One region of the Desulfocurvus sp. DL1XJH-121 genome, then DNA from elsewhere that is predicted to be linked to it. Evidence: predicted binding sites of a transcription regulator. Region 1 holds the regulator's gene; the other holds the start of a gene.
What was found. The regulator sigma-54, encoded in region 1, starts transcription at its own class of promoters, with help from an activator protein. The targets are predictions, from matches to a motif close to CTGGCACGGNNNNTGCTT.

Region 2: ACYYG1_RS10530 (ammonium transporter) is a predicted target of sigma-54. The motif match lies at 1,365-1,382, and genes of this name have one in related genera.

The regions. Positions count from the first base shown of each region.
Region 1 covers NZ_JBTVWW010000007.1:26,867-32,371, reverse strand. The annotation lists gene ACYYG1_RS06570 (PTS sugar transporter subunit IIA) at 1-21, opposite strand, end outside; gene rapZ (RNase adapter RapZ) at 76-978, opposite strand; gene ACYYG1_RS06560 (PTS sugar transporter subunit IIA) at 983-1,432, opposite strand; gene hpf (ribosome hibernation-promoting factor, HPF/YfiA family) at 1,436-1,972, opposite strand; gene rpoN (RNA polymerase factor sigma-54) at 2,074-3,522, opposite strand; gene lptB (LPS export ABC transporter ATP-binding protein) at 3,733-4,455, opposite strand; gene ACYYG1_RS06540 (LptA/OstA family protein) at 4,455-5,000, opposite strand; gene lptC (LPS export ABC transporter periplasmic protein LptC) at 4,997-5,505, opposite strand, start outside.
Region 2 covers NZ_JBTVWW010000013.1:32,654-37,023, forward strand. The annotation lists gene ACYYG1_RS10520 (BMP family ABC transporter substrate-binding protein) at 1-671, opposite strand, end outside; gene gpt (xanthine phosphoribosyltransferase) at 766-1,266, opposite strand; gene ACYYG1_RS10530 (ammonium transporter) at 1,556-2,764, shown strand; gene ACYYG1_RS10535 (P-II family nitrogen regulator) at 2,834-3,172, shown strand; gene glnD ([protein-PII] uridylyltransferase) at 3,274-4,370, shown strand, end outside.

The sequences.
Region 1 (5,505 bases):
TTTGTTGTCTTGGCTGCTCATTATGATGATGGTCCGGACTGACTCGCCTGCCCGCGGCCCACCCCGACGGGGCCGCTATTCGAGATCAAGGTGGCGGTGTTCGAGAAAGACTGCATAATCCGAGTCGGCCAAGGAGTCAAAGACCGCCTTGGCCACGGCCACGGAACGATGCCGCCCGCCCGTGCAGCCGAAGGCCACGGTCAGGCGATAGCGGCCCTCGCGGGCGTAGCACGGCAGGACGAATTTGAGATAATCGAGCTGCTTGTCAAGAAACCCGGTCCCGATCTCGGAACGCAGCACGAAATCGGCCACGGGCTTGTCCAGCCCGGAATAGGGACGCAGGCTCTCGTCGAAATAGGGGTTGGGCAGAAAGCGCAGGTCGAAGAGCATGTCCGCGTCCGTGGGCACACCGTGCTTGAACCCGAAGGACAGGACGTAGACCCGCAGGCCCCAGCGCTTCTCCTTGAGGAAATTCCACTTCTCCTGCAGGAAGCGGCGCAGGTCGTGGATGGAATAGCCGGAGGTGTCCACCACCAGCTCGGCGCGCTCGCGCACTCTCCAGAGCAGCTTGCGCTCCTCCTCCACGGCGCGCTCCAGGCCGTAGGCGCCCTCCAGGGGATGGGGCCGCCTGGTGGCCGCATAGCGCCGCAGCAGCACGGGGGCGCTGCATTCCACGAACACCACGCGGGGCGTGACGCCCATCTCCCGCAGCCGGGAGAGCATGGCCTCCCACTGGGCCTTGAAATTCTCGACCCGCACGTCCAGGCCCAGGGTCAGGCCCCGGTGGGACATGTGCGGCTCGCGGACGAACAGGCCGACCATCTCGGGGATGACCGTGGGCGGCAGGCCGTCCACGGTGAGGAAGCCCAGGTCCTCGAAGACCTTGAGGGCCGTGGACTTTCCCGCGCCGGAAAGCCCGGTGAGGATGATGACGGGAAACGTCGATGCTTCCGCCGCCTGCGCTCCCCGTTCGTCCATGCCCCTAGGCCCCCTTCACCAGACGCCAGAGATCCTCGGCGTCGTCCGCCACGAGGAAGGCCTTGCGGAACTGGTCGTCCTTGAGCAGGCGCGAGATGTGGGCCAGAACCCGCAGATGCATCCCGGCCACCTGCTCCGGCGCGAGCACCAGGAAGAAGATGCGGCAGGGTTTGTGGTCCAGGGCCTCGAATTCCACGCCCTCCTCGCTGCGTCCCACGGCCACCAGGATGTTCTCGATGTTCTCGAGCTTCCCGTGGGGGATGGCGATACCGTCCCCGATGCCCGTGGTGCCGAGCTTCTCGCGCTCCTGCAACACAGCCAGGGCGGCCTTCTGGTCCAGGCCCTGCTCCCGCTGCGCCACCGCAGCCACAAGCTCGGCCAGGACCTCAGTCTTGGTCCTGGCCGAGAGTGTGGGCAATACCAAATCCTTATCCAGCAAATCTCCAAGCTTCATTCGCTACATCCCAGGGTCGATGAGACCGTAATCGCCGCTCTTGCGGTTGTAGATGACGTTGACGCGATCGGTCTCCGCGTTGAGGAAAACAAGAAACTCATAGCCCTTGGACTCCAGCTGCATGGCGGCCTCGTCCACGTTCATGGGCTTGGGCTCGTAGGAGTCGGTGGCCTGGATGGCGGGCACGCGCTCGCCCTCTCCGGAATCGGAGAAGCTGATCACGTCCATGCGCACGGATCCGCGCTTGCGCCTGATGTCCTTGGCCTTTTCCCGTGCCTTGCGCACCTGGGCGTCCAGCTTGTCCAGCACCAGGTCCACGGTGGAATACATATCCTCGGACTCTTCGTTGGCGGACAGGTTCAAATCGTCTCCCGTGAAAACCACATCGGCCTTTTGCCGGAACTTGTCCACGGACAGATTGACCAGAAGGGAGGCGTTTTCCGTCCTTGCGTACTTGAAGAGCTTCTCGAAACGATTCTTGGCGTACTTCTTCAGATGGTCGGAGGGTTCGAAATTCTTGAAGTTGAAATTGATCTGCATGGGCGTCCTCCTAACTTGAGGTGAAGAACACCGGGGATTCCCGGTCATCTTCAGTGTAGGACGAAACCAAACCAAAATAAAGGGACCAGGAGGCGGGCAGATCAAAAAATCTGTTTGCGCTTGGAGGACGAAAGAATACCCAGTGCGCTGCGGTACTTGGCCACGGTGCGCCGGGCGATGTTGATCTGCAGGTCGTCCTTGAGCATGTCCGCCAGCTTTTCGTCGGACAGGGGCCTGCGCGGGTCCTCCTTGTCGATGAAATCCTTGATCATGGCCTTCACGGACTCGCTGCCAACTTGGCTGCCGTCGTCCAGGTCCAGGGCGCTGTTGAAGAAGAACTTCAGCTCGAACACGCCGTGGGGCGTGGACACGTACTTGCTGGTGGTGATGCGGCTGATGGTGGACTCGTGCATCTCGATGTCGTCGGCCACGTCCTTGAGGATCAGAGGCCTGAGCTTGCGGACACCGTGGCGGAAGAACTCGCCCTGGAAGCGCACGATGCTCTCCATGACCTTGTACAGGGTGCGCTGGCGCTGGTAGAGGCTCTTCATCAGCCAGACCGCCGAGCGCATGCGGTCCTGCATGTACTCCTTCTCGTTGGAGCTGCGGGTCTTGACCGCGTCCACGTAGTAGGGGCTGATCTGCAGCCGGGGCATGCCGTCCTCGTTGAGCACGATGACGAACTCGCCGTCGTACTCGTACACGAACACGTCGGGGGAGACGTACTGCGGCTCGCTGCCAGCGAAGGAAGACCCGGGCATGGGGGCCAGGCTCTTGATGACGTCCAGGTACGCCTTGAGCTCGTCCATGGAAAGCTTGAACTTGCGCGCGATGGGCTTGTAGCGGCGCTTCTCCAGGTCCTCCAGGTGGTCGGAGACCAGGGAGACGAGAATGGGGTCGTCCAGGCCCAGGGCGTCCATCTGCACCAGCAGGCATTCGCGCGGGGAGCGCGAGGCCACGCCCAGGGGGTCGAAACGCTGCATGCGCAGGATAACGGATTCCACCACCTGGGGGGAGACCCCGCAAAATTCGGCCAGTTCGTCGGTTTCGGCGCGCAGGTAGCCCAGGCCGTCGAGGTTGCCGATGACGACCTCGCCCACGGCGGCTTCCTCGGGGGTGAAGTCGGAGAGCCTGAGCTGCCAGTCCAGATGGCTTTCCAGGGACGGCTTGGAGGACAGGCGCGCCTCAAAGGACATGCCCTCCTCCGGCGTCTCGTACTCCCGCATCTGGACCTGTTTGGCCGTGGAGGAGAACTCGCCGAGGTAGCTTTCCCACTCGGCGCTCTTGATGAGCTCCTGCTCCACGTTCACGGGCTCGGAATCCCCGCGGGTCTCGGACGGCGTCTCGGCGCGGTCCTGGACGGCCTCGCGGGCCTCCTCGGACATCTCCTCGGGCTTTTCCTCCAGCAGGGGGTTCTCCAGCAGCTCCTGCTGGACCATGTCCACCAGTTCCAGGCGCGAGAGCTGCAGCAGCTTGATGGCCTGCTGCAGCTGGGGGGTCATGACCAGCTGCTGAGAAAGCTTGAGTTGCTGTCTGAGTTCAAGTCCCATATCGAGGAGTACGCCTTCCCTATGCGGAGTATGCCCGCGGTTCACTCAAAGGCGCCCGGGAAACCCCCCGGGCTGCCGCGCCGTGAGCCGAATGTGAAATACCGAACGCTCCAGACCCGGACGCAGGGTGACCATGCCATAGTCCGTCGAACCTTGCAACACCGATGGCAAGGTTTTTGAATGTAAATTTAGAAATGTGAAAACAAGATCTTAGAGACTGAAGCCTTCGCCGAGATAGACTTTTCTCGCCTTCGGGTCTTCGATAATTTGCGCAGGGGTGCCGGCCAGAATAATCCGGCCTTCGTACACGAGATAGGCCCTGTCACAGATGCGCAGGGTCTCGCGCACGTTGTGGTCGGAGATAAGAACGCCAATACCCTTCTCCTTCAATCCCCGCACGATGCCCTGGATGTCGTCCACGGCGATGGGGTCGATGCCGGCGAAGGGCTCGTCCAGAAGCATGAATTTGGGGTCCAGGATCAGGGCCCGGGCGATCTCCAGCCTGCGCCGCTCGCCACCGGAGAGGTGCATGGCCTTCTGGTCCGCCAGACGGGTGATGCCCAACTCCCTGAGCAGGGAGTCGGCCTTGGCCTTCTGCTCCGCCGGGGTGAGGCGCGTGTGCTCCAGGATGATCTCCAGGTTCTGGCGCACGGAGAGCTTGCTGAACACCGAACTCTCCTGAGGCAGGTAGGACAGGCCCAGGCGCGCCCGGTCGTGCAGGGGCAGGCCCGCCAGTTCGTGGTCGTCCAGGCGCACGTGCCCGCCGTTGGGTTTGACCAGGCCCACCAGCATGTAGAACGTGGTGGTCTTGCCCGCGCCGTTGGGGCCCAAGAGGCCCACGACCTCGCCCTGCTCCACGTTGAGGCCGATGTCGTGCACCACCTCGCGCTGGCCGTACCGCTTGAGAAGCGCCTCGGCGCTGAGCACGGACACTACTTCTTCCCTTCCTTGCCGGAATCCTTGCCCTGGTCCGCCGGGGTGAAGAACACGGCCTCCACCTGGGCGTCGCGGGTGCCCTCGACCTCGCTGCGGTTGTCCTTGAGATACAGCCGGATGACCCGGCCCGCGATGGTGTTGCCCGCGTCCACCAGGCGCGGGGAATCCTCCATCACCAGCACCCCCGGCTCCACCTTGTAGGTGGCCTTGCCGCAGAAGCCCTCCTTGCCGTCGCGCAGCAGGCGAACCTTGCCCGTGGCCACGATCTTCTCCACCTCGCCGGGGTCCGCGCCCACGGAGCCCGTGGTCTTCTTGCCCGTGTCCTTGAGGACCACCAGCAGCTTGTTGCTCCAGATCTCCATGTCCGGGCGGGACACGTGCACGTGGCCGGTGAAGGTCACGCTGCGGCCGTCCTGCTCGTAGATCATGGTGTCGGAGGTGATCTTGGTGGGCACCTTGTTGCCGTCGGCGGCCAGGGACGGGACGCAGGCCAGGGTCAGCAGGACGGCGGCGCACAGGACGAGAGAGGCGAAAGGCTTCACTTCTTGGGCTCCTTTGCCGGGGCCTGGGCGGGCCAGAGGGTGCTCGTGACCCCGCCCCCGGCGGTGATGTCGTTGGAGGAAAGCAGCATGGTCAGGCGCGGGGCGCGCAGGGTCAGGTCCCCGCGGTCCAGGCGCACCTGGTCCGTGAGTTCGATCTCGCGCTTCTTCCCGGCGTAGTCCAGGCGCTTGGAATGGATGGTGTTGGGCCCGGAGACGATGAGCACGTCGGGCCACAGGGCCGCGTCCCCGGTCTCCTGGCTGACCTCGCCCTCGGAGGCGCTGACCAGAACCTCGGAACCGTCGGGGCGGTAGTAGGTGATCTTGGGGTTGGTCAGGCGCACCAGGGCCTGCTCGCGCAGGTAGTCGGCCCCGTCCGCCGTGAGCCGCCATTCGGCCTTGCCCTCGGCGCCGCGGGACAGCTCCACGCGCTGCATCACGGCCTCGACGTTCACGTCCTGGGCCAGGTCCGCCAGCTTCTTGGCGTCCTGTTTCGCGCACATCCAGA
Region 2 (4,370 bases), on a different contig from region 1:
GGGTCATACCAGGTTTTGGTCCAGACCACGCGCACCTCGGCCTTGGGGTTCACGGCCTGGGCGCCCAGGGCGTAGGCGTTGGCCCCGCGGATGACCTCCGGGATGGGGAAGGCGGCCACGTAGCCCAGCTTGCCGGACTTGCTCATGGCCCCGGCCACCATGCCGGAGAGGTAGCGGGCCTCGTACATGCGGCCGAAGTAGGCGCTCATGTTGGCGGCCGTCTTGTAGCCCGAGCAGTGCATGAAGGCCACGTCCGGGAAGTCCGCCGCCACCTTGAACATGGGATCCATGTAGCCGTAGCTGGTGGCGAAGATGACCTTGAAGCCCTTGCGGGCCATGTTCAGGATCACGCGCTCGGCGTCCGCGCCCTCGGGCACGCTCTCCACGTAGGAGGTGGTCACGCCGGGCATGGCCTCCACTTCCTGGCGGGCCTTGTCGTGGGCGAAGGACCAACCCGCGTCGCCCACCGGGGCCACGTAGATGAAGCCGACCTTGGTCTCCTCGCCCGTGGCCGGAGCCGGGGCGGGGGCCGTCTCGGCCTTGGCGGCCGGAGCGGCCTGGGGCTCGGCCTTTTCGGCCTTGGGAGCGGGCTTTTCCTCGCTGCCGCAACCGCCGAGCAGGGGCAGGGTCAACAGAGCGACCGCCAACGCCAACAACAAAGCCTTGCGCATGATCCTCCTCCGGAATGAAAAGTTTCCTCCAGACTTACCCCAGCACCTCGACAATGGGCAAGGGGCGTCCGGCGATGTTTGCGTGAGGGGGGACCTAGGCGTCCCCGTTTTCCTTGATCCTGGCCAGCGGCTCCACGAAGCGCGATTCCGCGTCCCAGGGAAAGAGTATCCAGGTGTCCTGGCTGACTTCGGTGACGAAGGTGTCCACAAGGGGGCGTCCCTTGGGCTTGGCGTAGACCGTGGCGAAGTGCGCGCCCGGCAGCATCGCGCGCAGCAGCGACGCCGTGCCGCCCGTGTCCACCAGATCGTCCACCACCAGCCAGCCCTCGCCGTTTCCGGCTAGGTCGGCGTTCTTGAGCACCGAGGAGGAGCCTTGCTTCTTCCAGTCGTAGCTCGTGACGCAGACCGTCTCTATGGTATGGATATCCAGCTCCCGGGCGATGACCGCCGCGGGCACGAGCCCCCCGCGCGTGACGGCCACGATGCCCGCGAAGGGGCCGAGTTCCACCAGCCGCCAAGCCAGGGCCTTGGAGTCCCTGTGCAGCTGCTCCCAGGACACGGGGTAGGTCTTTTGGTAGTGGTGGTCGGTGCTCATGCAATGGTCCCCAATGTGAAGAAACTGGGAATGTGATGCAAAAAGGGATGTAAGGCAAGCCTCTTTTTCCCCCTGTGTCACAGGGGCGGCGGGTTCTCTTGGCCCCGGTCTTGCTTGGATTTCCATCCGTCCGGTCCCGGACTGGGTGTGGTTCCACGTTTTTGCAGAGTAATCAGCGAGTTGGAGGTGCCATGGCGCATTCTCTAAAATTGTAGGTATTACAAAAACGTAAATTACATGCCTATATTGTACTCCATTTTTGTAAAATAATAGCGTGTGGAGGGTTCGCATGAACGCAGCCGATACGGCTTTCATCCTGGTTTGCGCCGCCCTGGTCATGTTCATGACCCCGGGGCTGGCCCTGTTCTACGCCGGCATGGCCCGGGCCAAGAACGTGCTGGGCACGGCGATGCACAGCATGGTGCTTCTTGGCGTGGCCACGGTGGTCTGGGTGGTGGTTGGTTACTCCCTGGCCTTCGGCACCGACGTGAGCGGGGTCATCGGTGGGCTGGACTACCTGTTCCTGTCGGGAGTGGGCATGGACCCCGGCGGCCCCACCGAGAACCTGCCGCATCTCCTGTTCATGATCTTCCAGTGCATGTTCGCGGTCATCACCCCGGCGCTGATCACCGGGGCCTTCGCCGAGCGCATCAAGTTCGGGCCCTTCGTGCTTTTTTCCGTGCTCTGGCTCGTCTTCGTCTACAGCCCCATGTGCCACTGGGTCTGGGGCGGCGGCTGGATGGGCGAGATGGGCGCCCTTGACTTCGCGGGCGGCGCGGTGGTGCACATGAGCTCCGGCGCGGCGGCCCTGGCCGCGGCCCTGGTGCTCGGCCGCCGCCACGGCTTCGGCTCCGAGGCCTTCATTCCCCACAACCTGCCCATGACCCTGACCGGCGCGGCCATCCTCTGGTTCGGCTGGTTCGGGTTCAATGCGGGCAGCGCACTGGCCGCCGACGGGGCGGCCGCCAACGCCTTCGTCACCACCCACGTGGCCGCGGCCGCGGCCCTCATCGGCTGGCTGGTGGTGGAGAAGATGCACCACGGCAAGGCCACCACCCTGGGCGCGGCCTCGGGCGCCGTGGCCGGCCTGGTGGCCATCACCCCCGGAGCCGGATTCGTCACGCCCATGGGCGCGCTGGTCATCGGCCTGGTGGGCGGCGCCGTGTGCTACGGGGGCGTGCTCCTGAAGAACGTCTTCAAGTACGACGATTCCCTGGACGTGGTGGGCATCCACGGCCTGGGCGGCACCTGGGGCGCGCTGGCCACGGGCCTCTTCGCCTCCGAGGCCGTGGGCGGGGTCAACGGCCTGTTCTACGGCAACCCGGGGCAGCTTTGGATCCAGTTCGTGTCCGTGTTGGCCACCTGGGGATACTGCTTCGTGGTTTCCTACATCCTGTTCAAGGTCGTGGACGCCCTCATGGGCCTGCGCGTGGACACGGAGTCGGAGGTCCGGGGCCTGGACGTCACGCAGCACAGCGAGGCGGGCTACCAGTTCTAAGGCCGCGCGAGGTTTGCCGCTTGTCAGCGGCTGGGCAAAGTGCATATACACGAGAAGGAGTTCGCGAGAATGAAGAAGATAGAGGTCATACTCAGGCCGTTCAAGCTGGACGAGGTCAAGTCCGCGCTGACGGAACTGGGCATCCAGGGAATGACCGTGACCGACGTGCGCGGCTTCGGCCGCCAGCGCGGGCACAAGGAGGTCTACCGGGGCGCCGAGTACCAGGTGGATTTCGTGCCCAAGGTCAAGATCGAGGTGGTGGTGGCCGAGGACATGGCCGCCGAGGTGGTGCGCACCATCAGCGACGCCGCCAGGACCAACCAGATCGGCGACGGCAAGATATTCGTCTCCACCATCGAAGAAGTGGTTCGTATCCGTACCGGCGAAACTGGTGACGAGGCCATCTAGCCGGGATTACGTAGCAAGTTATGGGCGATGGCCCCGCCCGCCTCTGCGGCGGGCGGGGCCGCTTCCGCAAAACGGGTCGCTCGCGGCCCAGGGGAACAGGCATGGGGCAGGAGGGGTCCAAGGCGGCACAGATTCTGGCCAGGGAGCGCGACGCTCTGGCGGCCCAGGCTGCCGCCGTTCCCGGGGACGAATTCTGCCGCCGCCTGAGCGGGATCTTCGACCAGTATTTCCGTGACAGGCTGCGGGAAATCTGGCCCCGGGAAGAAGGCGCGCCCGAGGAAAGCCCCTTCGCAGTGGTGGCCGTGGGCGGCTACGGCCGCCGGGAGCTCTGCCTGCGCTCCGACGTGGACATCCTCTTGGTCTACGAGCGGCGCATCCCGGCCCGGGCCCTGGACCTGGCCCAATCCCTGTTCTTCCCCCTCTGGGACCTGGGCTGCGACCTGGGCCACGGGTTCCGCAGCATCAAGGAAAATCTCTCCCTGGCGCGCAAGGACTTCCGCGTCCTGGCCTGCCTGCTGGACGCCCGCCTGGTGGACGGCAACCCCGCCGTGTTCAAGACTTTGGAGGAATCCTTTCGCATCAAGGTCGTGGCCAAGAAAAAGGCCCCCTTCACCAAGTGGCTGCAGGACGCCAGCCGCGAGCGCCTGGAGCGCTTCGGCGACGCCAGCTCGCTCCTTGAGGCGGACCTCAAGCGGGGCATCGGCGGGCTGCGCGACTACCACCAAATTCTCTGGCTGGGCAAGGCCCATTACGGGGCCTCGGGCCCGGACGAACTGCTGCGGGCCGGGTGCCTCACCGAGGCCCAGGCCCACGTGCTCAAGGACAACGTGCGCTTCCTGCTGCAGGTGCGCACCCTGCTGCACGCCGAGGCCGGCCGCCGCAACGACCGCCTGCACCTCTCCCACCAGCGGGCCATAGCCGAGGCCCTGGGCTTCGAGGACCAGGGCGGCTCCATGGCCGTGGAGCGCTTCCTGGCGCGGCTGCATCGCGAGATGGCCGGGCTCAAGGCCCTGCACGCCTCCTTTGTGGACGGCATCTGCGAGGATCGCGGGGGCCCGTCCTGCGGCCCGGACGAGGACCTTTCGCCGGGCGTCGTCCGCCGGGGGCGGGGCCTGGCCTTCGACCTGCCCCGGGGCTATCCCGACGACCCCATGGTCCTTTTGGACATCTTCACCTGCTCGGCCAAGACGGGCCTGCC